Regions from separate parts of the Geobacillus sp. FSL K6-0789 genome, predicted to be linked through region 3. Evidence: riboswitches for the same ligand, from Rfam matches in the RefSeq annotation. Region 3 holds a riboswitch; each other region holds the start of a gene.

Region 1 (9,839 bases), 1.5 Mb from region 3:
AGAAGAAGTGTGGGCGGCGCTTTGCCGCATCCCATACGGCGAGACGGCGACATACGCTGACATCGCTGCGCAAATCGGCCGCCCGAAGGCGGTTCGCGCCGTCGGCCAGGCGAACCGGGCGAATGAGCTCGCCATCATCGTCCCGTGCCATCGCATTGTCGGCAAAAACGGCGCCCTCGTCGGCTACGCCGGAAGCCGGACCGATGTAAAAGCAAAGCTGCTGGAGCTGGAGCGGCGCTATCAATCGCGCTTCAGCTGATCGGCGGGTGTGTATGCCTCCCAAAATGACGCCCGCCCCCATGACGCGAATCCATGGGGGCAGGGAACGGGACATTATTTTTTTTGCCAATGCGACAAGGCGAGGGCGCCGACTAAAATGGCGCCTTTTATAATGTCTTGAGCGTAATACGGGACGTTTGCCATCGTCAAGCCGTTCAACAACACGCCCATCAAAATCGAACCGAACAGGGTGCCGATGACGTTCGGCTTGCCGGCGCCGAAGACAGAAAAGCCGATGTAGGCGGCGGCGACGCCGTCCATCAAAAACGAAGCGCCGGCCGACACTTGCCCGGTGCCGATGCGCGAGGCGAGCACGATGCCCCCCAAGGCGGCGAAAAAGCCGCTGATGACGTACGCATACGTCCGGTAACGGTTGACTGGGATGCCAGAGAGCCGTGCCGCTTCCCGGTTTTCACCCGTTAAATAAAAGAGACGGCCAGGTTTGGTGTATGTTAAAAACAAGTGGGCGGCCATGACGACAACGAGCATGAGCAAGACCGAAAACGGCACGCCAAACAGCTCCCCTTGGCCGATAAATAAAAAGGAAGGAATAAATTTGCCCGGCGCCGTGCCGCCATCAGGCAGCGGCATGTCGTTATAAATCGAAAATCCTTTTGTATACGTAAGCTGCACGCCGTTGATCGCGTACATCGTCGCCAACGTGGCGAGCAAATCGGGCAGTTTGAATTTGACGATCAACAACGAATTAAGCAACCCGACGGCGACGCCGAGCAACAGCGGCACGAGCAAGGTGACGAAAATTTCTTGGCGATGCAAGACAAGCGCCGCCGCACTGGCAATCGTCGCCAAGCTCACTGTCGAACCGACCGACAAATCGAGGCCGTCGACGATGAGCGAAAATGTAATGCCAATGGCCACCAAGGTGACGATGGAAATGGAACGCAAAATGTCGCTGAAGTTTTCATAGGTAAAAAACCGGTCTTGTGTCAGGCCAAAATAGGCGATTACAGCCAAAATGGCAAGCAGTGTGCCATGTTTATACAAAAATTCAAGAATGAACGGCGCCGCTTTTTTCGACGGCGCTGTGGAAACGGCTGGCTGGCTCATCGATCTCACCTCCGCTGCAATAGTACACAAGCTGTTCATAGGTTAGTTCTGCGGCCGGCAGGCGGGTGAGCAGCCGGCCGTCAGCCATGATGTAGATGGTGTCGCACACCTCAAGAAGCTCGTGAAATTCACTCGAAAAATATAGTACTGTTTTTCCTTCATCGGCGAGAGCACGGATGATGGAAAACACCTCTTGTTTGGCGTGGACATCGATTCCTTTCGTAGGCTCGTCGAATAGAAAAACACGCGCGTTTGTGTTCAGCCATTTGCCGATGACGACTTTCTGCTGGTTGCCGCCGCTTAAGTGGCGGACAGCGGTCGAAGGCAACGGCGGATGGATGCCGAGCGAGCGGACAAGTTCGTCGGCGGCGTCCGTTTCCTTCCTTCGGCTGATCCATTGCCAGCGCGACAGCCGGGAAAGGAGGCGGACGGTGATGTTGGTTTTCACTGACTCGGGCAAGAACAGCCCTTGTTTGCGCCGTTCTTCCGGGATGAGGCAAAGGCCGGCGTCGATGGCTTCATAAGGCGATGAGAACACATAGCGTCTGCCATCAATTTCCCACTCGCCGGATGTGTTCCGGTGGGCGATGAGGCTTTCGGCAAGCTCCGTCTTGCCGGCGCCGACCAAGCCGGCGATGCCGACGATTTCGCCGCGGTGGGCGTATAGGTCGACTGTTGTCCCGGTTTTGTCGATCAAAATTCCGCGGGCGGCAAACGCGATGTCGCTTCCATGCGCGCGCGTTTGTTTCATGGCGGCGGCTCGCCTTGTTCCGGTCATATGAAGGACGATGTCTTCAAGCGGCAAACCGCGGGCGGAACCATGGTAGACGACGCGGCCGTCGCGCAAAATCGTCAACCGGTCGGCGATTTCCTGCACTTCTTTCAGTTTATGAGAGATGTAAATAAAGCCGACGCCTTGCTGTTTCAGTTCCGTGATGATGGCAAACAGCCGCTTCGTTTCGGCTTCGCTCAAGGCGGCGGTCGGTTCGTCCAAAATGATGTAGCGCGCATTCGATGACAACACTTTGGCGAGCACGATCAGCTGTTTTTCATGGAGCGAGCAGTCGCGCACGAGCTTTGCCGGCGAAATGGCAAGGCCGACGCGGCGAAGCAGAGCAGCGGCCCGTTCTTTTTCCCGGCGCAGCGAGCGGATCGGCTGTTTCTTCACATCAGCGAGCTCATCAGCCGCCAAGTTTTCGTAAACGGGCAATCCTGGGAAAAGCGCCGTGTCGACCTCTTGGACGACGAAGCCGATGCCGGCTCGTTTCGCGTCAAGCGGCGACGAAAAGGTGCAGTTGACGCCATCGATCGTGATCGTGCCGGCGTCGGGAGGAATGGCGCCGGCCAAAATGTTCATGAGCGTGCTTTTGCCGGCGCCGTTCATGCCCAAAAGGGCGTGGACTTCGCCTGGACGGACGGAAAAGTCCACGCCGTCAAGCACGCGCACCGCGCCAAACGATTTTTCAATGCCTCGCATTGACAGCCTGTTCATTTTTTGTTCACCTGAGCTTCCAACGTTTTCATCCATGGCGAGATGGCGACGTTCGATTGCCCCCAGCCCGGGATGTATTGCGAAAGCTCGTTCATCGATACTTGCTTATCGGGCAAGTCGGTCCGTTTTACTAAATGCGGCTCGAGCGAGTAAATGTTCGGCGTTTTCTCGCCAGCGATTTTTTGATAGGCGAACCGCACCTGAACGCGGCCGACTTCCGCCGGATCCGTCGCTGTTGTCGCCACCCACGGACTGTTCGGTTTTTGGATCATTTGCAAGTCTTCGTCACTCAAATCGATGCTGTATACTTTGATTTCCGTACGCCCGGCTTGCTCGATGGCGCGCGTCGCTCCTTTGGCGAACTCGTCCCAAGTTGCGAAGACGGCGTCAATGTCGCCTTTGTTCGGATATTTTTTCAAAATGGCCTCCATTTGCGTTTGCGTGTCCAAAGCCGTGTTGGCGCTCGCCGTACCGAACTTGGCGACTTCTTTTATGTTCGGATAGCGTTTTTTGAACGCCTCATAAATGACGTGGCGCCGCTCCATTGGAGTAAAACCGCCGACCCAAATCGTGACGATGTTGCCCTCTCCATTTAAATCTTCGGCGAGTGTTTTTAACGTTTTCCAGGCGAGGCTGTAGTCGTCTTGGTCGATGACGGTGACGCCGGGAATGTTCAAATCGTTGTCAAAGGCGACGACCGGGATGCCTTTTTCAACCGCTTTTTTCACCGGGCCTTCGAGTGCATCAGCGCGGCCGTGATCAAGCAGAATGGCATCAACGTTTTGCGTGATGGCCGTTTCTACGTATGAGGCCATTTTCGTCAAGTCGTTGTCGGCGTTGTAAATTTGCACTTCGCCGCCGAACTTTTGCACTTGTTCTTTGACGCCGGCGATGTATTGCGACGAGAACGTGCCGATGGACATTTGCATAATGGCGGCGATCTTCACCGGTTTTTTCAGCTTCTCCGGGATGGCCGCCTGTTCGCTGCTCGATGCGGTTTGGCTGTTGGATGAGACGGTGTCGCCTTGGATGGCCGTTTGCTTCGTTTCGTTGGCCGGCTTAGAGCTCACGGCGTCTTGCTCGTTCGTGCAGCCGGCCAAGACGGAGAACACGGCAAAGAAAAGAAGAGAAAGGAACGATAAGGCCTTAAATCGTTTCATGCTGCTCCTCCTTTGCAAATAACGCTGGCAGTGCCGCGCTGTAGCTGCCGCGGACGATGCCTTTTTCGGTAATGATCGCGGTAATCAGTTCGTTTGGCGTCACGTCAAACGCCGGGTTATACACGTTGACGCCTTCCGGGGCGACGCGCACGCCGGCCAGATGGGTCACTTCATCCGGATGGCGCTCTTCAATCGGGATGTCTGCCCCTGTCTTTGTCGCCAAATCGATGGTGGACAACGGTGCGGCGACGTAAAACGGAATGCCAAACGATTTGGCGAGCAAGGCGAGGCCGAACGTGCCGATTTTGTTCGCCGTATCGCCGTTTTGTGCGATCCGGTCGGCTCCGACGATAATGGCGCGAATCCCTTTCGCTTTGATCGTTTGCGCCGCCATGTTGTCCGTAATAAGCGTGACGTCGACGCCTGCTTGCATCAGCTCCCAGGCGGTCAGACGCGCTCCTTGCAAAACGGGGCGCGTCTCAAGGGCGTACACGGATAACTCGATCCCTTTCTCTTTCGCCAAATAAAACGGGGCGAGCGCCGTGCCGTAGCGGGCGGTGGCGATCGAGCCGGCGTTGCAAATCGTCATCACCCGCTCGCCTGGGCGAAAAAGCGATAACGCATGTTCGCCGATGCGGCGGCAGACATCTTCGTCCTCGATTTGGATGCGTATTGCCTCGTGAATAAGCACCGTTTTCGCTTCGTTGACTGAGGCGGCGTCTTTGGCGGCGGCAGTGAGCCGGTCAAGCGCCCAAACCAAATTGACGGCCGTCGGGCGGGCGCTTGCCAAATAATCGCGGTCTTGCTTTAGGCGGCTATGGAACTCGTGGACCGTTTCCGCTTTATAATGCGAGGCGGCGAGCGCCAGACCATAAGCGGCGGTGATGCCGATCGCCGGCGCTCCGCGCACTTTCAGCGAGGCGATCGCATCGTACACGTCTTCAAGCGTATGCAGGTCGATATATTCTGTTGCCAATGGCAATTTTTGTTGGTTTAAAATCGTGATATGCGTCTCGCGCCACTCGACAGAGCGCGGGATGGCAAAGGTGTCCATCGTCGTCTTCCTTTCTTTTCACATTTTCCGTTGATCCGGGCCGGCACTGGGCCGGTCGTCGCCGTGTTACTATTCGGTTTCTGCAAACACTCGGCGGAAGCCGTCCGTTCCGGTCAGCTCGTTGCGCTCGACAATTAGGCGGCGGCCGAGGCGGAGCGCGTGTCGTTTGGCGGCAAGGCGGGCTTTTTTCTGCTCGATGCCGTCAAGGTCGGCCACATGGGCGAGGCCGATCGTCCGGCGGATGACTTCGCAGCCGGCAAAGCCGACAGCATCGATGAACGCATGCCGGAGCACTTCGTCAAGCAAGCCCGGTGTTGCGGCGTACGTCTCGATGCTTTTGGTGCGCCAAAGCTCCGAGAATATGGACGCAAAGACGTCCCAGGTCCGGTCGATGTGATCAAAGAGCGGTTGGCGCTCAACGTCAGGGCGGGACAACGCATTTAACAGCAAGTTGGCGAAAAACTGTCCAAGGTCAAAGCCGATCGGGCCGTAAAAAGCGAATTCCGGGTCGATTACTTTCGTTTCGTCGGTGCTTGCGAAAATGCTGCCGGTATGCAAATCGCCATGCAGAAGCACATCGGCTTCGGTTAAAAACTTGCGCTTCAACTTCGCCGCTTCCAAACGGAGGCGGTCGTCATTCCAAAGCGTTTCGACGTCCGGCCGCAGCTCGTCTTCGAAGTTGTTCGTGTCATGGTCGAAAAATGGATCGGTGAAGACGAGATCTTCGGTGATTTTGCACAGCTCCGGATTGACGAAGCTTTGCGCCAATTTCTTTTTCTCTTGCTGGTTCATGCCGAAATCGGATGTGTAAAACGCTGTTTTGGCGATAAATTCGCCGATATGCCGGGACAAAAGCGGAAATGTTTTCCCTTCGATCAACCCTTTGCGGGCGATTTGCAGACGGGACAAGTCTTCCATCACGGTAATGGCAAGCGATTCGTCAGAATAGTAGACGTTCGGCACGTATTGCGGTACATAGCTGGCAAACGTGCGCAACGCGTTGCTTTCAATAACCGCGCGCTTTAACGTGAGCGGCCAGCTTTCGCCGACGACTTTCGCGTACGGGAGCGCCTGTTTGATGATGACGCCTTGCTTCGTTTCCTGATCGACGATATGAAAGACTAAGTTTAAGTTTCCGTCGCCGATTTCGCGGCACACAAGCGGCGCCCCGTCTCGGAATAGGCCGAGGCGGACGGCGAGGGCGGTCGCTTTTTGTTCGGTGAGCGGTTCGTAAACAGTGGATTGGACAATCGTCATTTTCACGTTCCCCCTTTAGGTTTTGGCAAATGAAAAAGGGGCTGACCCAAAAGTCCGCCAAAAAGCGGACTTTTGGAGTCAGCCCTCTCTGGTTTTTGTATATTTTACCAAACGGAACAAAATTCCGACTCTGTTCTCCCCCTCATTTACGCCACCAAGGACAATTGCTTGTCCCTAGCGGCTTTTTTGAGAAGATTGTGGGCAGCACAAACCAGCCCCCATTCGATGGAAACTTTTTGGAGGCCTCGCAGGACAAAGCGACGAAACCCGCGATTTTGTTTGATTTGCCCAAATACACTCTCAATGTCGGTTTGGCGTTGGCGGTATCGGGCTTGCCCTTCTTCACTCTCCAACCGTTCGCGGGCTTTCTGTTTTTGTTCATGATAGATGGGGTTCCATTGCGTGGTTCGTCCATACTTGGAAGTCGTGCAGGCCGAACGGAACGGACATCCTTCGCATTCATGGCATTGGTAGTGTCGGGTGACCGAGGTGTATCCTGATTCCGTGGTCTGTTTCGAAGTTCCGGTGCGAACCAGCTTTTTCCCATTGGCGCAAATCCAAACGTCTTCTTCTTCCACATAGGTCCAATTCTGCTGATGATGCGGATTTTTCTTGACCTTGCGCGTGTTCTCCTTCTCATACGTATGGTACTTGATCAAGGCCGATATGTGCTTCTCTTCCAGCTTCACGTAGTTCTCTTCCGAGCCATAAGCCGCGTCAGCGATCAAACGTTCGGGTTCCACGCCGTACTTCTCTCGAACGGTCTCCAAATGCGGGAGAAGACAACGAGTGTCGCCCGGCCTCTGATGAAGGGAATACCCCAAAATAAATTGGCCGGAAGAACCCACCTGTACGTTATAGGCCGGCTTGAGCTGGCCGTTTCGCATGTGATCCTCCTTCAACCGCATGAAGGTGGCATCCACATCGGTCTTGGAATAGCTGTTGCGATCCCCGCATACATGGAGTTGGTGTTCATACTTTTCACTGCGGGGCAAGTAGTCCTCCTTCATCTTCTTGATGGCCTTCTTCAACGGTTGGTTGTCCGGCTCGGCCTCCAACCGTTTTTCCCACTCCTCGGTTTTCTTTCGGATTTCTTCTGACGTAAAGGCCGGCGAAGGGTCGATGTCTTCCGCCTTTTCTTCTTCCACGATCGCCTCGATCTGGGCAATCAGCCGATCGACATTGGCTTGGAGTTTCTCCTGGTACTTCTCAGCCGATTTGCGCCAAACGAAGGTGTACCGGTTGGCATTCGCTTCAATTTTCGTTCCATCCACAAAATAATCTTCCATCTTGACATAGCCGTCGGCCACGAGCAGCGTGATCATTTCCCGGAACAGGTCGTCAATCAGGTCTTTCATCCGCTCCGAACGAAACCGATTGATGGAGCGGAAGTCCGGCTTTTGAAATCCACTTAGCCACATGAGGGGAAGGTGGACTTCGAGCTGCCGTGCAATCTCACGGCCATGATACATTTTTTGGGTGTAAGCGTAAAGGAGAATTTTGGTCATCATTTTCGGATGATAGGCGGAGGCGCCCCCTCCTTTGTAGTAAGCAAGAAACGTCTCCATCGGGATGCGTTCAACCATCTCATGAACCACGTGGGCCATGTTATCCCGTGGAATGAGATCGGCGATGTTGCTTGGCAAAGAGAGGTTGTCCATGGTATACTCTTTAAAGGAAATATGATCATGTTTCATAAAAGAATCGCCCTTCTTTCGGTGGTAGTGGTTTTGGTGACTCTATTCTACCAGAAAAAAGGGCGATTCTTCTATATTTGAGGCAAAAAAGTGGGGGCTGATCCCAAAACGCATTCGCGTTTTGGGTCAGCCCCTTGCCTCTTTCGCATACGGAAAGAGGCTTGAAGATGCATCGTCTTCGCGCCTCTTATCTTTCAGAAAGACATCGGTCTTTCTGTTGGACTTAGCACCGTGCCCTGCGGAAGCGGTTCGCTTCCGGCGCCGCCTTTGGCGTGCGCCCTATCTCACGATAGCATTACGGTCGGTTGCTGGGCTTCATTGGGCCAATTCCCTCAGCCAACTCTTGATAAGAGTACCGATCTAGCTATTAAGTTTTTGCAATTTTCACGATGTTAACAATCGTTTGGTTGCTTGATTCGAATGATACAGGTTGGGCTGGCGGATTGTCAATACGTTTTGAAAAATTTTTTTGCCGCCTCTTCATAATCGTGCGGCCGGCGGTCGGCAAACACCGGGATGCGTGCGCGGACGTCCGCAACGAGCGAGGGATCGATGTCGGCCGAGAGAATGCCCGGCTTCTCGTCCGCCTCGGCGATAATTTCGCCCCACGGGTCGATGATGAGCGAATGGCCGGCGAACACGTTGTTCGGGTCTCGTCCGGCCCGATTGCAAGCGACGACATAGCATTGGTTTTCAATCGCCCGCGCCATCAGGAGCGTCCGCCAATGGTGAAGGCGGGGAAGCGGCCATTCGGCGACGACAAACAGCACTTCCGCTCCGGCCAACGCATGGGCGCGAATCCACTCCGGAAATCGGATGTCATAGCAAATGACCCCAGCGCACGGCAGCCCGTCAAGCGAGAACAAGCCTGGCTCGTTTCCCGGCTGCAAATACAAATGTTCATCCATCAATTGGAACAGGTGAAGCTTGCTGTATTCGCCGACGATTTGGCCATGGCGGTTGGCCACGATCATCGTGTTTGTCACGCCGGCGGCTGTTTTTTTGGCGACCGAACCGGCGACGAAATGGACGCCGTACGTTTGCGCCAATCGGGAAGCGAGCGCCTTCGCCCGTTCGGCGCCTTCGTCGGCAATTTCATCCAGGCGCGTCAAATCGTAGCCGGTCGTCCATAACTCTGGCAGCACGATGATGTCAGCGCCGTCTTTGGCAGCGGATTCCACGGCCTGTTCGGCTTGCTGTTCGTTTTTTGCTGGATCGCCAAATGCAATGTCAAGCTGCAGGCAGGCGATGCGGATCGTCATGAGCGTTCACCTCGGAAAAAATTTTCTTTACATTTTGCTTTTAACGATATATGATGTTGCACTAGAATTTCAAGAATGTTTGAGAAGGTGTGGACGATGACGATCGAATTTCCCTTTTCCGAACTGCTTGAACAGCTGCCGAAGCAGTTTTTCGCCTCGCTCGTGGCGAAAGTCGGTGCGAAGATCAAGGCGGGTTATGATGTGATCAACTTAGGGCAGGGCAATCCGGATCAGCCGACGCCAAAGCATATCGTCGAGGCGATGCAGCGGGCGGCGGCCAATCCGAAATACCATAAATATTCGCCGTTTCAAGGCTACTCGTTTTTGAAAAAAGCCGTAGCGGCGTTTTACGCGCGCGAGTACGGGGTGACGATCGACCCGGCCCGCGAGGTCGCCATCTTGTTCGGCGGCAAAGCCGGGCTTGTCGAGCTGCCGCTTTGCCTCGTCAACCCGGGCGATGTCGTGCTCGTCCCGGACCCGGGTTATCCGGACTATTGGTCGGGAATCGCGCTCGCCCGCGCGCGGATGGAAATGATGCCGCTTGTCGCGGAGAATGAGTTTCTGCCGGAT
Region 2 (9,839 bases), 1.4 Mb from region 3:
ATCAAACGCAGCGTCAATGAGCGATTTGGCGATAGCGATGCCTTCCTTGGCTGCTTGCACCGGGTCGCTGCCGCAGGCGGCCATGCGGGCGCGAATCTCGTCAGAGAGCGTAATGCCCGGCACTTCATGATGCAAAAAGTCGGCGTTGCGCGCGCTCACAAGCGGCATAATGCCGATGTAAATCGGCGTGTCAAGATGCTTGGTTGCTTCGTACACTTCAACGATTTTCTCTTCCGAGTAAATCGGCTGGGTCAAGAAATAGTGGGCGCCGCATTGAATTTTTTTCTCCATTCGCTCAACTGCTTTATCCAAATGGCGGACGTTCGGGTTGAACGCAGCGCCGATCGAGAAGTTCGTTTTTTGCCCAAGCGGTTTGCCCGAGTACGACAGCCCTTCGTTAAACTGGCGGATCAAGCGGATCAAATCGAACGATGATAAATCATACACCGACGTTGCTCCTGGGAAGTCGCCGATTTTCGACGGGTCGCCGGTAATGGCGAGCACGTCGGTGATGCCGAGCGTATGCAAGCCCATCAAATGCGACTGTAAGCCGATCAAATTGCGATCGCGGCATGTAATATGCACAAGCGGGCGGATGCCGAGTTGCTCCTTGATGATCGTGGCGACAGCGGCGTTGCTGATGCGCGGCGTGGCGAGCGAGTTGTCGGCCAACGTCAGCGCATCGATGCCGGCGTCATGGAGCGCTTTCGCCCCAGCAAGAAACTTGTCAATGCCGAGTTGCTTCGGCGGATCTAGCTCCACAATGACCGAGCGGTACGTGCGGGCGAGCTCGGGAAGCGGAGTCGGCGCGGGCCGATCGGCTTGCACCGATACAGATGCCGTGCGCCGCTTCACCGTTTTTTCCGTCACCGGCGTCCGGTCGGCGAGCGCCTTTGCCATTGCCTCAATATGTTTCGGCGTCGTGCCGCAGCACCCGCCGATCAAGCGCACCCCTTGGTCGCGGAACGCTTTGGCTGTTTCCTCGAAATATTCAGCGTTCGTCTCATAGACAAGCCGGCCATCGCGGTAATCCGGGAGGCTCGCATTCGGATACGCCGACAAAAACGCCTGCTTCGGCAGCGGCACTTCCTCGAGCGACCGAAGCATATGATATGGACCGAGACGACAGTTCAGTCCGACGACATCGGCCCCGAGCGCCTCCAGGCGGATAAGGGCGTCCGCGAGCGGCGTGCCATCTTGCAAGACGCCGACTTCATGGAGCGAGACGTGAGCGATAATCGGCAAGTCGGTCTCTTTGCGGGCGATGGCAAGCACCGTCTCCAACTCTTCCAAATCGTAATACGTCTCGAGCAGCACGCCGTCGACTCCTTCAGCCATCAGGACAAACAGCTGCTCGCGAAACGTCCGTTTCACTTCTTCAAGCGTGACGACGCTTTTGTTTAACGTGCGCAGCCCCCCGATCGTTCCGAGCACGTATGCCCGCCCGTTCGCCGCTTGCCTGGCGAGCCGCACCGCCGCGCGGTTGATGGCCGGCACCTCATCTTCAAGGCCGTAGCGGGCGAGTTTCACATAGTTGGCGCCGTATGTATTCGTCTGAATGACATCGGCGCCCGCGGCGATATACGCTTCATGAATATGAATGATTTCGTCTGGATTCGATAGATTCAATTCTTCAAAACAACGGTCGACGCCATGCGAATATAACAGCGTCCCCATCGCTCCGTCGGCGATGAGAATGCGTTGTTTCAACTCATCGAGCAGCCCCACGTTTGATTCCCCCATTTCGTTGTAGTAAAAGAAAAAAGCCTTCTAAGAAGAAGACTTTTCGTTCGCTTCTTCTTATCTTCCAGGCTTCCGCCTGTCTGGATTTAGCACCTTGGCCGCGGCCAGGTTGCTGAGGGTTCACCAGGCCATTCCCTCCCCCTCTCTTGATAAGAATGCCGGTATGCAATTGTGCGGTGACGTTTTGATGATTACTATATAATTTAATGTATTTTTCGAAATTATTCAATACGGTGAAGAAGGAAATTTCAAAAGTTAAAGAGATTCAGATAAAAAGAGCGGCTCGCGTCAAGGGCTCGGTGCTTTCCCGCATCGGGGGCAAAACTGAAAATCACGCTGCACATGTTCTCCGCAGTATGGGCAATACTTGTTTGTTTTCTCTTTGCCTCCAAATCGGACGTTCAGTGGGTCGGGCTCTTCCTCGCTGACGACAATGTCCAATAAGGACATGCGTTGTTTTCCCGTCGCATTTTTGTAATGGTAAATTGCTTGAAATACACCGATGGCGATGACGACAAGGCCGAAAAACGGAAAAAAGCGGGCGGCGGGAAACGGCGAGTCCGCGGTGATGGAGAAGGTCATCACCATCCAAAAGATGCCGAACAACACAGCGGCGATGCTGCCGAACAGCCCTTGCATCGACGGGACGCGGCCGGGTTTGATGCTTTTCAAGTGGATTCCTTCTCCATTCGTTTCATGTTGGTTGGGATTATTATACCATATGATGATGTAGGAAACATGGGATGACGTAATAAAAAAGAAGCATTGTATCTCCTCCCTTACCTTGTACTAATCTCTTAAAAGCATCTCTGTTTCATGTCAATAGCACGAAATATGTCGAAATATGTAAAAAAAGATAAAATTATCGAACGATTTCTCTTCTTTTTTTTTTTAGAGTCAAGGTGTATAATTAAAATGGATGATATTAACAAGGAATTTACTAGAAACCGCATCGCAGACAGGAGTGAAGTGGGTGAAACAATGGTCGTGGCCGTATTTTATTCTGATTAGCCTGCCGCTTGTTGTGTTGATTGGAGTTGCTTTTCGCCTAAAAGCGGCCAGCATGCCCATCAAAATAGGATTTATTGTATTGGTGCTGCTTTACGGCGGGGTTTATTCTCGTTTAGTGCGAAGGATGAGATAGACACAGAATGTTTTTGAAAAAAGTTTTGATCGATTATCATTTACTGGAAGGAGGTGATAGGTTATGAGTTTGCTGGCGCTTGTTGCCGGGACGCTCGGCGTGTCACAGACAATCGCGACGACGGTTGTTTCGATTGTGTTGACCGGCTCCACTCTCATTTCTATTATTCTTGGGATCACCGCTATTTTGTCAGGTGGAGTCGACGCCATTTTGGAAATTGGGTGGTCAGCTTTTGTCGCGACGGTGAAAAAAATAGTGGCGGAACGAGGAAAAGCAGCAGCGATTGCATGGTAAAAGGCAAAACGGCAGGGGAAAAACTCCCTGCCGTTCCTAATGAGTAAATCAATGTGGGGGAAGAGAAATGAAACTCGTATGGCTGTTATATCAACAACGACAACGAAGCAGTTTGGAGCCGTTGCAGAGAAAATCGCCTTTTTCCCCGAAGATGACCATGTTCTTGGTGGAAGCGGCGAAATGGCTTGTTTCATCGGCTGTGGTTGTAGCCTTTTGTGCTCGATCCTCGACGCTGTTTCGCCCTTCTATGGTTATGGGAGCTCTTTTTTTCATGTCTGTCAGTCCTTTCATAGGAGTTTTGCTTGAGTCCAAAGAGGCATTGCAACGTCAATACCATTATCATTATGTGCGTCTGTCTGGAGTGCGGGATGACGAGGTGTGGCAGCGATTGCTCAAAATCCACTATGCTGTGTCTCTTCTGCGGCTATTGCCGATTTGGTTGCCTCCTTCCATTGGGTTGATGATGATGTTCGGGATCACAGGCGCATCATTCGTATGGTTTGGACATACGATGTTGTTGCTTCTTTATGTGACATCGCATATAGTGCGTGGCTCAACTTTTAGAGCGATAGGCGCATTTTCTGCCTTTTTCTTTCGAATGGCATCATTCGCGATTGGTTATGTCGTGCTTGCGGCGATTGTGCCGTTGCTGCAATTGTCCCGCCAAGCGGTTCGAATGTATGGGTTGTCGCTCTCTTACCTTGTGTATATGGATGGTTATGTTGCTCATTGGCAACAGCTGTTTTATGAACGCATGACAAGTTGGAGGGAAGGGTGGTTATTTTCAAGTACAACTTTATCATTCATCGGTGCTGGATTCGCTCTGTTGGCTTTGATTTGCTTTTCTTTCACTCGTGCGTCTCATTCTGACAAGACAGCGTACATGCTATATTCATGGCATCAACGTGTCATAGAGTCGTTAAAAATTCGCAGCACGAATAATGCAATTTTATATAAAGATCTTTGTCTGTTAACACGCCAAGCCCGTGAGTTGACGAAACCGCCTTGGTCGCTATTTTTGCCAGGGGAATGGTTTTTGGTCGCAGGAGCGAATTTGGCGCTGTTGCCGATTGTTCATAACGGGTCGATCATTTTGTTTTTGTTTATGTTTGAAATGTATATCGTCATGACAGGGACGTTGCGGGCCATTACCGACGTCTTTCGCGACATTTTTCAGTTTGAAAGCGAGATGGAGCGTCTCACTGTGTTTCGTCTTCTTTCTCCACCTCCTCTTGTACCGTTAATCGAAGCGAAATGGACGCTGCTTGAGCGATTAGGCGTCTACCCATGCATGACGGCAGTAGGATTGCTACTTCTCGAATACATAGGATTATTGGGGATGCGTGGAGGGCTTTGGGCAGCAATGGGAGCTGTGGTGATGATGCCCGTCTATTCGCTTGTTGTCAAGCGGATTTTGCGCACCGATTATGAAGTATTCTGCCTTGTTTTAGCCAGCGGTGAGCAGGCGGCATTGACATCTCCGCGTGATTATGCGGGGTATATGGTGATTGCGGCCGGAAATCATTCGTTTCATCGCTTGTTGATTTACATAACCGTTTTTTCATCGCTTCTTTCTGCCTTTTTTATGCTTTTGAAAGGTTGGAGTTGGGCATGTTACAGCGTTTTGTTTGTCTTGATGCTGTACCTTGTATTATGGAATAGTTCTCAATATGCTCGGCGCACGTGAGGAGGCATTTGCGGTGATCAGACGAGCGATTCACACTCATTTGCCGTATATGTTATTGTCGTTAGGTGTGTACATTGTATGTTTTGCTTTTGGAGCAGTGATTTTTTCACAAAAGCTTACGATTCATCCGACTTCCATGGCGTTTTGGACCACTTTAGGCCACAACTTGATGGTTGGAGCCATTTTGATGGTTGGCGGATGGCTGACGCTAGGAATGGCCAATACCCTTTATCTCGGTTACAACGCAGCAATGCTAGGCGTGATCGTGAGAGGAGTCGCCACAGGATATGGCATGCAGCCGTTGATGACCGGTGTCTTTCCTCACGCGATTCCTGAAATCATCGGCCATATCTTGTTTTGTACATTAGGGTACGAGACATGGCGGTTTCTTCAAATCGTCAAAAAAAGAGCAAGAGGAGAAGAAGAAACGCTCTATATACGGGATATCCTCTTTTTACTAGTGCTGGCGGTCGCGCTGCTCATCATCTCAGCATGGTTGGAATCAACGGTGTCTCATGTATAAAAATAGACGGGTCTAAAAAGCAGGAGGCTCTTCACCACAACATGTACTTGACAAGCAATACAGCTTCCTGCACAAAGATTTGAAAAAATCACGGATTTGTTGATTTTCCCTTACAAGCGTAAATAGAGTTCAGAAAAAATCAAGTACAACTTTTGGTGAAGAGCCAAGCAGGAAAAGGGGAAGAAATAGATGGAACCGTTATTTTCATTGCAAAACTTGACGTATCGCTATGATGGGGGAGCCACGATTTTTCAGCAGTTCTCATTTTCCATTTTTTCAGGGGAGACCGTGCTTCTCACCGGCCCCAATGGAGTGGGGAAAACGACTCTTTTGCATATTATTTCGGGATTGCTCGATAAAGGAGAGCTGCATTATCAAGCCTTTTATAAAGGCAATCCGATTCAGCTTCCCGACATGCGCGCTCATTTGTCTTATGTGACATCCGAGACTGTCATGTTTTCAAAATTGACGGGTTATGAAAATATCGAATGTTTCCGGCTTTTATGGAAGCTGGATCAACAGTACGTCCGCAAAGCGAACGAATTATGCAGTCTGCTTGGAATGGAGGAGATGCTCCCGCTCCCGGTGGATCAGTATTCATTAGGAACAAAACAAAAACTGCATATTGCGATTGCTTTAGCCCGCCCGGTCGAATTGTATTTGATGGATGAACCGTTCAATTCCCTTGATAGGCTAAGTCGCGATCGGTTGGCGGAGTGGATTCAAGGCGACCGTCAACATGCTTATCTCATTGCTTCTCACGTTCATCAAGAGCGCTTCCCTGGCTCCCGCATAATCTCGCTTACACGTCCAAACAATGAAGACAAAATAGAAAAATGACGGCGGGATCTTCAGGAAAAATTCAGTTTTCATACGTGTGATCAAGGATTTTTCCGTTGCACTTTCCACTCTCCTATGTTCTAATTAGGAATAGTGAACATCAAGAAGACGGAGGGCTGGAAGTGAACGGGGAAGAGATCATCCGCTTCGAGCGAGTGACGAAGGAATACGACGGAACGGTCGTATTGGATGACGTCAGTTTTGCGATGGAGCGCGGGAAGTTTTATACGCTGCTTGGCCCGTCAGGGTGCGGGAAGACGACGATTTTGCGGCTGATTGCCGGGTTTATCGAACCGACGGAAGGAACGATTTATTTCCACGGGAAGCCGATTCAAAACGTCCCGCCGAACAAGCGGCAAGTCAACACTGTCTTTCAAGACTATGCGTTGTTTCCTCACCTCGATGTGTTTGAAAACGTGGCATTTGGCTTGCGCGTGAAAAAGATGAAAGAAGCACACATCCGCCAAAAAGTGAGCGAAGCGCTCCGGTTTGTCAACTTGGAAGGCTATGAGCGCCGCCGCATTCAAGAGATGTCCGGCGGTCAGCGCCAGCGCGTCGCGATTGCGCGGGCGATTGTGAATGAGCCAGAAGTGTTGCTCTTGGATGAGCCGCTATCGGCCTTGGATTTGAAGCTGCGCACGGAAATGCAGTACGAACTTCGTGAATTGCAGCGCCGCTTAGGGATTACGTTCATTTTTGTCACGCATGATCAAGAAGAAGCGTTGGCGATGTCCGATTACATTTTTGTTCTAAATAAAGGAAAAATTCAGCAGTTTGGGACGCCGAAAGACATTTACGACGAGCCTGTCAATCGATTCGTCGCCGATTTCATTGGCGAATCGAACATTTTGTCAGGGCGCATGATCGATGATTTCCTCGTCGAATTTGCCGGCAAACAGTTTGCGTGTGTTGACCGCGGCTTCGCGCCAAACGAACCGGTCGATGTCGTCATCCGCCCGGAAGATTTGGAGCTCGCGGCGCCGGAAGACGGGCAGATCGTCATCCGCGTCGATTCGCTCTTATTCCGCGGTGTCCATTATGAAATTTGCGGCTATGACGAAAACGGCAACGAATGGCTTGTCCATTCGACGAAAAAGGCTGAAGTCGGGGAAAAGGTCGGCCTTCGTTTTGAACCGGAAGCGATTCACGTCATGCGAGTCGAAAAGGAGGATGAGGACGCATGACGGAACGGGCGTGGCGGAACTGGTATTTAATCCCTTATGGCATTTGGCTTGTGCTGTTTGTCGTGGCCCCGATTGTCTTTTTGGTGTATGAATCGTTTTTGGATCTTGACGGCCATTGGACGTTGTCCAACTACAAATCCGTGTGGACGCCCATTTATTTGAAAATGATGGCGTATTCGTTTTGGTATGCGTTTTTAATCACGCTTGTGTCGCTGCTCATCGGCTATCCAACCGCCTATTGGCTGACAAAGACGAGGCACAAGCAGTTATGGCTGTTGTTGCTTATTTTGCCGATGTGGGTGAATTTGCTGCTGAAGGTGTATGCGTTTTTAGGGCTGTTCGGCACGTACGGGCTGGCCAACGCTTTGTTGAAAGCGCTGGGCGTCGGGCCGCGGCAGCTGTTGTTCACCGATTTCAGTTTTGTCTTTGTGTCGGTGTACATTTTTATTCCGTTTATGGTGCTGCCGATTTTCAACGCGCTGGAGGAGCTGCCGCCATCGCTTGTCGATGCCGCCCGCGATTTGGGCGCTTCGGCTTGGACGACGTTCCGCCGCGTCGTCTTCCCGCTCACGCTTGGCGGGGTGAAGGCCGGCTGCCAGGCGGTGTTTATCCCGGCGCTGTCGCTGTTTATGATTACACGCCTTGTCGCTGGCAACCGCGTCATTACGCTCGGCACTGCCATTGAACAGCATTTTCTTGTCACCCAAAATTGGGGGATGGGGGCGACGATCGCGGTTGTGTTAATGATCGCGATGGCGGTCATCGTCGTCCTGACAGGAACCGGAAGGAAAGAGGGAAGCCGATGAAACGGACGCATTGGTGGGGACGTGTGTACTTGTTAGTCGTGTTTGCCGTGATGTATACGCCGATTGTGTATTTGATGTATTATTCGTTCAACAGCGGCGGGGCGATGCACGATTTTCAATCGTTCACGTTTAAATGGTACCGCGACGTGCTGTCCGACGACCGCTTGCTCATCATCGTTTTGAATACAATCGTCATTGCGCTGCTGTCGGCGGCGGTCGCGACCATACTCGGGGTCATCGGGGCGCTCGCCATTTACTATGTCAAGCGGCAGCGGACGAAAAACGCCCTTCTTGCTCTCAACAACGTGTTGATCGTCAGTCCGGATGTCATCATCGGCGCTTCGTTTTTGTTGCTGTTTACGGTGGCCGGCATCAAGCTTGGGTTTACATCCGTGCTGTTGTCTCACATTGCTTTTAGCGTGCCGATTGTCGTGTTGATGGTGCTGCCGAAACTCGAGGAAATGAGCCCGACGCTGATTGATGCGGCTAGAGATTTAGGAGCCAGTCATTGGCAAGTGCTGTCCGGTGTGGTGCTGCCGTTTTTGGCTCCGAGCATATGGGCGGGCTTTTTCATGGCGCTCACGTATTCGCTCGATGACTTTGCCGTGACCTTTTTTGTCACGGGAAATGGGTTCTCGACGCTGTCCGTGGAAATTTATTCGCGGGCGCGCCAAGGCATTTCCTTGTCAATCAACGCATTGTCGACGCTTCTGTTTTTATTTACCATGCTGCTCGTCATCGGCTATTACGTGCTCAGCCGAAAAGGCGGCCGCTTGTACGGGATAGGGGGGCGAAAGTAGGTGAGACGGCTTGTCCAAGGATTTGCGGCCGTGTTTATCGCCGCGTTCGTCCTGATGTTTGTCACTCATCGGCTGAACGAAGCGGAAGGGTACGGCGGAGGCAAAACGGTGACGGTCTACAACTGGGGCGATTACATTGACCCCGCGCTCATTCGCGAATTTGAAAAAGAGACAGGGTGGAAAGTGATTTACCAAACGTTTGATTCCAACGAGGCGATGATGGCGAAAATCGCCCAAGGCGGGGCAACGTTTGACGTCGCCGTTCCGTCCGATTACGCCATCAGCAAAATGATCGAGGAAAACTTGCTGTTGCCGCTCGATCACGACAAGCTGCCGAATTTACAATATATCGAACCGCGGTTCCTCAACTTGCCGTTTGATCCGCACAACCGGTATTCCGTGCCGTATTTTTGGGGGACGGTCGGCATCGTCTACAACCGCGAGATGCTTGGCGGCAAGACCATCACAAGCTGGAACGACTTATGGAACCCGGACTTGCGCAATCAAATTTTGCTTGTCGACGGAGCGCGCGAAGTGATGGGGATGGCGTTAAACAGCCTCGGCTATTCCCTCAATGACACGAACAAAGCTCACTTGCAAGAAGCAAAGTGGAAGCTCGATCGGCTCATGCCGAATGTGAAGGCGATTGTCGGCGATGAAATCAAGCTGCTGCTTGCCAATGAAGAAGCAGCCATCGGCGTCGTCTGGTCAGGCGACGCGGCCGAAATCATTGCCAAAAACGACAAGCTCGACTATGTCGTGCCGAAAGAAGGCTCCAACTTATGGTTTGACAACATGGTCATCCCGAAAACAGCGAA
Region 3 (9,217 bases):
CGGTTGTTCAAAGAGCTGCTGTCGACGTTTTTCGAAGAGTTTTTGCTTCTTTTCTTTCCCAACGTGTACGAGCACATCGACGTTCGCCACCTTTCTTTCCTCACAGAAGAACTGTTTACCGACGTGACGGCCGGAGAGAAGCATCGCGTCGACTTGTTGGTCGAAACGAAGATGAAGGGGGAGGAAGGGCTCATCATCGTCCATGTCGAACACCAAAGCTACGCACAGCGGACCTTCCCCGAGCGAATGTTCCTCTACTTCAGCCGCTTGTTTCAAAAATACCGCCGCCGCATTCTTCCGATCGCCATCTTCAGCTATGATGAACACCACGATGAACCTTCCTCATTGGTCGTCCAGTTTCCGTTTTTGACCGTTCTCGACTTCCGCTTTCTGACGGTGGAACTGCGCAAACTGCCGTGGCGCGAGTACATCCGCCGTGACAATCCGGTTGCCGCCGCCTTGTTAAGCAAAATGGGGTATAATGAAAGCGAGAAGGTGGAAGTGAAAAAGGAGTTTTTGCGCATGCTAGTCCGCCTTGAGCTCGATGAGGCGAAGCAGCGGCTGTTGTTTGGGTTTTTTGAAACGTATTTGCGGTTGTCCGAAGCGGAGGAAATCCAACTGCGAAACGAGGTGAGCCAAATGGAGACGAAGGAAGCGAAGCAAGTGATGGAGCTCATCGTCTCGTACGAACAGCGGGGAATGGAAAAGGGAATTCAACAAGGAGTCAAACAAGGGATGAAGCAAGGGCGCCAAAAAGGGATTGAGGAAGGGAAAATCGACATCGCGAAGAAAATGTTGGCGAAAGGGTACGATGTCGACACGATCCACGAGCTGACCGGGCTGCCGGCGGAAAAGATTGAACAGCTGAAGAAGTAAACCCGCCTTCGCATTGTCGTCGACCTCCAATCGTACAAAAATCCCGGGGGATCGACGACAATCATTTTATGCGTTCGAAAAAACAGCCGGACAGGGAACGGCTCCCTGTCCGGCTGGGTTCTTGTTACACGAGCGGTCCGCCGAGTTTTTCGATGGACGGATCGATGTGGGCGAATTTTTGGAAGTTGGCGCGGAATTTTTGCGCTAGCTCTTTTGCTTTTTGTTCGTATGCTTGTTTGTCGGCCCATGTGTTTTGCGGCTGCAGGACGTCATCCGGCACGCCCGGGACGCGGGTCGGGATGGCGAGGCCGAAAATCGGGTCTTGCACCGTTTCGACGTTGTCGAGCTCCCCTTCGACGGCGGCTTGCACCATCGCCCGGGTGTAGGCGAGCTTCATGCGGCTTCCGACGCCGTACGGCCCCCCTGTCCAGCCGGTGTTGACCAAAAAGACGCGGACGTTGTGTTCGGCGATTTTTTGCCCGAGCATTTCCGCGTACTCAACGGCCGGGCGCGGCAAAAACGGTGCGCCGAAGCACGTTGAGAACGTTGCTTCCGGTTCGGTGACGCCGCGTTCGGTGCCGGCGAGCTTGCTTGTGTAGCCGCTTAAGAAATGGTACATCGCCTGTTCGCGCGTCAGCTTGCTGATCGGCGGCAGGACGCCGAACGCATCGGCTGTCAAAAACACGATCGTGGACGGATGGCCGGCGACGCTCGGGTCGATGATGTTTTGGATCGCCTGAAGCGGGTAGGCGGCGCGTGTGTTTTCCGTCAGCGTGCCGTCGTCGTAATTCGGCACCCGCGTCGCGTCATCGAGAACGACGTTTTCGAGCACCGCGCCGAAGCCGATGGCGTCAAAAATTTGCGGCTCTTTCTCGCGCGATAGGTTGATGCATTTCGCATAGCAGCCGCCTTCGATGTTGAAAATGCCGCGGCTTGACCAACCGTGTTCGTCATCGCCGATCAAGCGGCGGTTCGGGTCGGTCGAGAGCGTCGTTTTTCCCGTTCCCGACAAGCCGAAAAAGAGGGCGACATCGCCTTCCTGCCCGACGTTGGCCGAGCAGTGCATCGGCAGGATGCCTTGTTCCGGCAGCACATAGTTCATGACCGAGAAAATCGATTTTTTCATTTCGCCGGCATACTCGGTGCCGCCGATCAACACGGTGCGCCGTTCAAACGAGATGATGATGAACGCTTCCGAGCGCGTCCCGTCCACCTTCGGGTCGGCTTTAAAGTTCGGCGCGCAAATGACGGTGAATTGCGGCTCGTGCGCGGCGAGCTCCTCGGCGCTCGGGCGGACGAACAGCTGATGGACGAACAAGTTGTGCCAGGCGAATTCGTTGACGACTTGAATCGGCAGCCGGTATTTCGGATCGGCGCCGGCAAAGCCTTTAAAGACGAACAGTTCATCTTGTTTCATTAAATAATCGAGCACTTTGTCGTACAGTTTCTCAAACGTTTCCGGAGACATCGGCTGGTTGACCGTTCCCCAGTCGATCGTTTGCTTCGTGGACGGTTCTTCGACGATGTATTTGTCTTTCGGCGACCGCCCCGTGTACTTGCCGGTTGTCACCGCGACGGCTCCGGTGTGGGTCAGCCGTCCTTCGTTCCGTTGCAGGACTTTCTCGACGAGCTCGGCGACGGACAATTGGTGATGTACGTACGGTTTTTGTAGCAATAAATCAAGCTTATTCGTCATGTTTGCGATCCCCATATTCAAAACCCGCCTTCTTTTTGTAATCACTCTTGAAAATAGTATAACACATTTTTATTAATAGTCCATACTAATTGTGTGGGTTTTTCAAACTTTATTTTGCCCAATGTGTCGATTTCCTTGAGGAAAGAATTTTCGCGGCTGGAAATGATAAAAAATGAATTTTGATAGTTGACTTTGCCGATTCCGTTGCGATAAGATAAGTCATTGAACGGATACTCTTATCCCGAGCCGGTGGAGGGACAGGCCCGATGAAGCCCAGCAACCGTCACAACTGGACATGTGTGAAATGGTGCTAACCTGTGGCAAGGCGCAGTCCTTGAACGATAAGAGTGAAAGGAAGCAATACGATTGCCATGACCTTTCCTCAGCCGTTACAGGAAAGGTTTTTTATATTGCGAAGGGAAAAAGGGAAATGAGTTCCGTGTCGCCACATTATGCCAAGAGGAGGAAACAAACCGAATGTCAGCCAAACGCCGCTTGTTTACTTCAGAGTCTGTGACGGAAGGACATCCGGATAAAATTTGCGACCAAATTTCTGACGCCATTTTGGATGCGATTTTGGAAAAAGATCCAAACGCCCGCGTCGCCTGCGAAACGAGCGTCACGACCGGGCTGGTGCTCGTGAGCGGGGAAATCACGACATCAACATACGTGGACATTCCGCGCATCGTCCGCGATACGATCCGGGAGATCGGCTACACGCGCGCCAAATACGGATTTGACGCTGATACGTGCGCGGTGCTGACGTCGATTGACGAACAATCGCCGGACATTGCGATGGGGGTGGATCGGGCGCTCGAGGCGCGCGAAGGTCAGATGACTGATGAGGAAATTGAAGCGATCGGCGCCGGCGACCAAGGATTGATGTTTGGGTTCGCCTGCAATGAGACGGAAGAATTGATGCCGCTGCCGATTTCGCTTGCGCACCGCTTGGCGCGCCGATTGGCGGAAGTGCGTAAAACGGACGTCTTGCCGTACTTGCGGCCGGACGGGAAAACGCAAGTGACGATCGAATACGATGAAAACGGCAAACCGGTGCGCGTCGATACGATCGTCGTTTCCGCGCAGCACCATCCGGAAATTACGCAAGAGCAAATCGAGCGCGACATTAAAGAGCAGGTCATCAAGCCGGTCGTGCCCGCGGAGCTGCTTGATGAGAACACGAACTATTTCATCAACCCGACAGGACGGTTTGTCATCGGCGGTCCGCAAGGGGATGCTGGGTTGACGGGGCGCAAAATCATCGTCGATACGTACGGCGGCTACGCCCGCCACGGCGGTGGCGCGTTCTCGGGCAAAGATCCGACGAAAGTCGACCGCTCGGCAGCGTATGCGGCCCGCTATGTCGCGAAAAACATCGTCGCGGCAGGACTGGCCGACAAATGCGAAGTGCAGCTCGCCTACGCGATCGGCGTCGCCCGTCCGGTATCGATTTCCATTGATACGTTCGGCACCGGCAAAGTGTCGGAAGACATTTTGATTGAGGTCGTGCGCAGCAACTTCGATCTCCGCCCGGCGGGCATCATCAAAATGCTTGACCTGCGCCGCCCGATTTACAAACAGACGGCTGCTTACGGCCATTTTGGGCGTACGGACATCGACTTGCCGTGGGAGCGCACTGATAAAGCGACGACGCTGAGAGAACAAGCGCTGGCGCTGGCGGACAAGTGATGAAAGAAAAAGAGCTGCCTGATCACGGTAGCTCTTTTTTGTCGGCGCACGATGTCCGCTGTTGCTGCAGCGCTTTGTAATACTGCCCTTTCTCGACATATTCGCGGCGGATGCGCTCCATTTCGCGGATATCGTCTTCCGTCAGTTCGCGGACGACTTTCGCCGGTCGGCCGAGGGCGAGCGTGTTGGGTGGAATTTTTTTGCCCGGCGGCACTAAACTGCCGGCGCCGATAAACGCGCCTTCCCCGATTTCCGCGCGGTCCAAAATGATTGAGCCCATGCCGATGAGCGCGTTTTTGCGAACGATGGCGCTGTGCAAAATGACTTGATGGCCGACCGTCACCCCGTCCTCAATGATAAGCGGATTGTTTGGACTTTGATGCAAAATTGAGTTATCTTGAATATTGACCCGGTTGCCAATCACCGTTGGTGCCACATCGCCGCGAATGACGGTATTGAACCAAATGCTTGTCTCTTCGCCGATCACGACATCGCCGGTGATCGTCACATAGTCGGCGATAAAGGCGGAGGCGGCAATTTGCGGCGTTTTGCCTTTGTATGGGTAAATCATGGGCGTTCGTTCCTTTCTGTTGCAAAATCGATCGTTCACCATGTATTGTACAACGCTGCGTCCAAATCGCCAACGAAAGCGAGCGCGCCTAATCGGGATTGGTGAAAAACGTTTCGTTTCGCCCGATGAGTGGTTGGGATCGGGGAAGAAGATCCGATTTCACAAAGCTTCTCAACGTGAGAAGAACCGTTGTTGAGCGGCTTTTTCATTCCGTCGCCAACCCTTTTATGATTTGCCCCGGCCGCATTGATGGCAATACTGGAAGACGAGATCGCAAGCTGTTCAGACGCGAAACAATTTTGGTTGCCGATAAGATGGAAATGCTAGGAGACGAGACCATGGTGTTTGCACCTGAGGTGAACCGATTGAACATTCCGAAAAACCCCATCGCCTTGATGAAAATGGTGTATCGTGACGTGCTTCCGCTTGTCCACCGCGAGCTTGCCTATTGGCGGCGCCAGGCCGAGCGCATTCCCGACCCGGAGCTTCGGCGCCAGGCCTTGGCGAGCATCGCGTCGAAAACGTTCCATTGCGAAGGCGGCTCCATTTTGGCGCTTTTGGCCGGAGAAAACATGGAGGATTGCATCCGCTTTATCGTGGCTTACCAGACGATCAGCGATTATTTGGATAATTTGTGCGACCGCAGCACCTCGCTCGATCCGCTCGACTTTCGCGCCTTGCACGATTCGATGCCGGACGCGTTGACAATCGGCGCCGAGCCGTCGAACTATTACCGACATCGCCGCGAACAGGAAGACGGCGGCTATTTGCCGGCGCTTGTCCGCACGTGCCAAGAGGTGCTCGAGACGGTGCGCCATTATGAGACGATCGCCCCATTTTTGCATGAATTGGCCGGATATTATTGCGACTTGCAAGTGCATAAACATGTCGAAGCGAGCGAGCGGGTGCCGCGGCTGGAGAAATGGTTCGCGCAATACAAAGACGCCTTGCCGCCGATGGAGTGGTATGAGTTTTCCGCCTGCTCCGGTTCGACGCTCGGTATTTTCTGCCTCGTCGCCTATGCGTTTGGCGAATCGCTGCCGCCGGAGATGGCGAGACAAGTGCGCGACGGTTATTTTCCATACATTCAAGGGCTGCACATTTTGCTCGACTATTTGATCGATCAAGAGGAAGATCGAGCCGGCGGCGATTTGAATTTTTGCTTTTACTATCCGAATGAAACGGTGATGCTTGAGCGGCTTTGCCATTTCATCGAAGAGGCCGACCGCCATGTCGGCGCCCTTCCGCACAGCCAGTTTCACCGCCTTATTCACCGAGGGCTTCTTGGGTTGTATTTGTCGGATGCCAAGGTGAAAAAGCAACGCGGTCTGCACCGGCTGGCGCGCCGGCTCGTCCGCGCCGGCGGGGCGGCGTCGATGTTTTTTTATTGGAACGGAAAAGCGTACCGCTTTTGGCAGGAGCAACAAAAACGGCTGTCCTTTTCGTAAGGGCAGCCGTTTGCTTGTACTGGCGAGAGCAGTGGTTCGTCGGCGGATCGGACGGAATCAGGCGCTCCCATCCGCCCGATTCTCGAGTGCGATCAAAAACGGCGGGTTGTTTTGCCGATTGATGAATTCGTATTTCAAGGCATGGACGCGCCGTTGATCAAGAAAGCGGACGTAATCAAGGAGCGCGTCGCGTTCGCGCTTTCCCTCCGGATGGCCGTGGTAGACGACAAGAACGATGATGCCGCCCGGCTTTAGGATGGAAAGAAGCTGCTCGACCGCTTGAATCGTCGATTCCGGCTGGGTGGCGATTTGCTTATTGCCGCCCGGCAAATAGCCGAGGTTGAACACGGCGCCGGCGATGCGTCCGTGAACGGAGTCGGGGAGCGTTTCGAGCAGCAGGCTATGGCTTGTCTGAAACAGCGTCACCCGCCCGTCCAGCCCGTGTTCGGCGAGGCGGGCTCTGGCCGCCGCGATCGCTTCGGCTTGAATATCAAAACCAAACACATGCCCGCGCTCCCCGACGAGCTCGGCTAAAAAGACGGTGTCATGGCCGTTGCCAACTGTCGCATCGACGGCGATGTCGCCTTCGTTGACTGCTTGATCAAGCAAAAAGCGGGCAAACGGCAAAATATTCATGATGGCCATGCGTTTGCCACCCCCTGTTCGCGCCGCTTTCCTTGAAAGCTGTCCCGCCGCTTGAGTTCAGCGTCAATGGCGTTTAGCCCTTCCCATTTGTTGACGCTCCACATCGGGCCAAAATCGCCCGATCTGGCGGCGCTGCAAAACGTGCAGTCGCCATACGTCACCGTTCCGTCGCGGTTCGGGCAGTCAAACCTGCCGTCAAGGGCGACTTTGAACACGTTTTGGCCGAACGTTTGCCGCAAATGGCAGTTCCATGTGTGATACCGTTTTCCGTCGGCGGCATATGGAAATGGGATTGCGTTTGTCACGGCCGTTCTCTCCTTGTGCTGAAATGGCATCATCCTTGCATTGTACCACGGATGGCGGCAAAAAGCGACTGTTGCCAATCATTGACGTGATACAGATGAAAGCGTCGGCGCATAGTAAAGATGAGGGAACATCATGAAAAGAGGTGAGCGCATGGCGACAAGACAATCGGTGGAAGAATTTTTGCAGCGGTGCGAAGACGTCATCCGCTTTGCGAAAGAACAATATACGGAAGCGCAAAAGCAAGAGCACTACAACATCACGGAATACACAAACGCCCAGCAAATGCTTGAGCAGACAGTCAACGATTTGGCTCACTTGGCGCGAAGTTGCAACGCCCAGCAGCGGGAACAGCTGCATCGGATGCGGCTTCAGCTTGAGCAGCTGCAAAACGAGATGATTTTGCTTGACCGATGAAACAAGAGCTTTGCACGATGGCCGCTATCGAAGGTCCTGGTGCATAACAAGCGGATGTTGCCTGACCGGTGAAACGGAAAGCAACCGCAGGGCGGCTGTCTGCTTGATGGCGAACACAAGGAGGAACAAGGAATGAAGCGACGTCTGAAACAAACGAACCCGGAGCAAAAAACGCGCAACGGTCACAACAATAACGATTTGGAACTCGGCCAAGACTTTGATCCGGTGAAACTGGCGAAAAAACAGTATGAACAAACAGGTGGCCAGCCGGCCCGCTCCAAGCAGCGGAACGGGTGACGCGCCGCTGTCTGTGAGGGCGCCATGCCGCCCTCTTTTTTTGATTGCTTTTTTTCGCTTTCCCACATACAATTAGTTTGGGAGTCGAAATAGCAGACGAAAAGGATGATGACCGATGCCCCGTGCTCTTTGGTGGCTGCTTGTCGGCATGGCGCTCAATGTCACAGGAGCGTCGTTTTTATGGCCGCTAAATACCATTTATTTGCATGAACAGCTCGGCCAGCCGCTCGTCGTAGCGGGAGCGGTGCTGATGCTCAACTCCGGCGGCAGCGTCATTGGCAGCTTGCTCGGCGGCATGTTGTTTGACCGGATCGGCGGGTTTCGCACGCTCGTGTCCGGAGCGTGCCTGACGATGGCGGCGCTTGTCGGTTTGGGCGTCTGGCATGGTTGGCCGCATTATGCCGTCTGGCTGGCGCTTGTCGGCATCGGCAACGGCGTCGTCTTTCCGGCGGCGTCGGCGTATGTCGGGGCGGTTTGGCCGGAAGGGGGACGGCGGGCATTCAACGCCTTGTATGTGGCGCAAAACATCGGCGTCGCCGCCGGCTCGGCGCTTGGCGGCGTTGTCGCCTCGCATTCGTTTGCGCTCGTGTTTTGGGCGAACGTTTGGCTGTATGCCGCTTTTTTGGCGACGGTCGTCATTGGGCTGCGGCGCATGCCGCTTCCGCCGCTGCGGAGAAAAGAGCGGAAGCGCCGAACGGGGGACGGGGCGCCCCGGGCGCACATCCGCGCCCTTGTCCTTCTTTGCGCCGGCTATGGATTATGCTGGATGAGTTACGTCCAATGGTCGACGACGATCGCCGCCTATACGCGCGAGCTTTCCATTCCGGTTCATCACTACAGCTTGCTTTGGACGATCAACGGCGCCTTGATCGTGCTCGGCCAGCCGCTGTTGGCGCCGTTGGTCCGCCGCTTTATGCCGGGGATGAAGCGGCAGATCGCCATCGGGTTCGCCGTTTTCACCGTCTCGTTTGCGATATTGTTTGGCGCGGATTCACTTTTGCAATTTGCGACGTCGATGGTTGTGCTCACGATCGCCGAAATGATCGTCTGGCCGGCGATTCCGGCGGTGGTGAACGAGCTGGCGCCGCTGGGGAGAGCCGGGTTTTACCAAGGGATCGTCAACGGCACGGCCACGGCTGGACGGATGATCGGGCCGGTCCTCGGCGGGTGGGTCGCCGATGCGTTCGGAATGAAACCGCTCATCGGATTGCTTGTCGCCTTCGCTCTGCTGGCCGTCGGCGCGGCGCTCGTGTATGACCGGGGGCTGCCGAAGCG

What was found. Region 3 has a riboswitch for S-adenosylmethionine ahead of metK (methionine adenosyltransferase). Riboswitches for the same ligand answer to the same signal wherever they lie in the genome.
Positions count from the first base shown of each region.
Region 1: it holds a riboswitch for S-adenosylmethionine, as region 3 does, so the genes downstream of both, NSQ51_RS04610 (IS1182 family transposase) here and metK (methionine adenosyltransferase) in region 3, are expected to answer to the same signal.
Region 2: it holds a riboswitch for S-adenosylmethionine, as region 3 does, so the genes downstream of both, NSQ51_RS03575 (bifunctional homocysteine S-methyltransferase/methylenetetrahydrofolate reductase) here and metK (methionine adenosyltransferase) in region 3, are expected to answer to the same signal.

Region 1 covers NZ_CP151966.1:865,533-875,371, forward strand. Annotated here, with positions in the region: gene NSQ51_RS04580 (methylated-DNA--[protein]-cysteine S-methyltransferase) at 1-259, shown strand, start outside; gene NSQ51_RS04585 (ABC transporter permease) at 334-1,347, opposite strand; gene NSQ51_RS04590 (sugar ABC transporter ATP-binding protein) at 1,289-2,839, opposite strand; gene NSQ51_RS04595 (sugar ABC transporter substrate-binding protein) at 2,836-3,999, opposite strand; gene mtnA (S-methyl-5-thioribose-1-phosphate isomerase) at 3,986-5,053, opposite strand; gene mtnK (S-methyl-5-thioribose kinase) at 5,123-6,310, opposite strand; gene NSQ51_RS04610 (IS1182 family transposase) at 6,457-8,007, opposite strand; SAM riboswitch class I at 8,192-8,360, opposite strand; gene NSQ51_RS04615 (carbon-nitrogen family hydrolase) at 8,454-9,269, opposite strand; gene NSQ51_RS04620 (pyridoxal phosphate-dependent aminotransferase) at 9,366-9,839, shown strand, end outside.
Region 2 covers NZ_CP151966.1:681,592-691,430, forward strand. Annotated here, with positions in the region: gene NSQ51_RS03575 (bifunctional homocysteine S-methyltransferase/methylenetetrahydrofolate reductase) at 1-1,728, opposite strand, end outside; SAM riboswitch class I at 1,798-1,899, opposite strand; gene NSQ51_RS03580 (zinc-ribbon domain-containing protein) at 2,032-2,415, opposite strand; gene NSQ51_RS03585 (hypothetical protein) at 2,717-2,887, shown strand; gene NSQ51_RS03590 (uberolysin/carnocyclin family circular bacteriocin) at 2,951-3,181, shown strand; gene NSQ51_RS03595 (hypothetical protein) at 3,249-4,868, shown strand; gene NSQ51_RS03600 (stage II sporulation protein M) at 4,882-5,391, shown strand; gene NSQ51_RS03605 (ABC transporter ATP-binding protein) at 5,581-6,231, shown strand; gene NSQ51_RS03610 (ABC transporter ATP-binding protein) at 6,354-7,415, shown strand; gene NSQ51_RS03615 (ABC transporter permease) at 7,412-8,221, shown strand; gene NSQ51_RS03620 (ABC transporter permease) at 8,218-9,021, shown strand; gene NSQ51_RS03625 (ABC transporter substrate-binding protein) at 9,022-9,839, shown strand, end outside.
Region 3 covers NZ_CP151966.1:2,473,776-2,482,992, reverse strand. Annotated here, with positions in the region: gene NSQ51_RS13090 (Rpn family recombination-promoting nuclease/putative transposase) at 1-876, shown strand, start outside; gene pckA (phosphoenolpyruvate carboxykinase (ATP)) at 1,001-2,587, opposite strand; SAM riboswitch class I at 2,806-2,920, shown strand; gene metK (methionine adenosyltransferase) at 3,050-4,261, shown strand; gene NSQ51_RS13075 (gamma carbonic anhydrase family protein) at 4,284-4,832, opposite strand; gene NSQ51_RS13070 (tetraprenyl-beta-curcumene synthase family protein) at 5,171-6,280, shown strand; gene NSQ51_RS13065 (class I SAM-dependent methyltransferase) at 6,338-6,925, opposite strand; partial or broken gene NSQ51_RS13060 (hypothetical protein) at 7,036-7,260, opposite strand; gene NSQ51_RS13055 (YtzC family protein) at 7,382-7,645, shown strand; gene NSQ51_RS13050 (hypothetical protein) at 7,778-7,942, shown strand; gene NSQ51_RS13045 (MFS transporter) at 8,058-9,217, shown strand, end outside.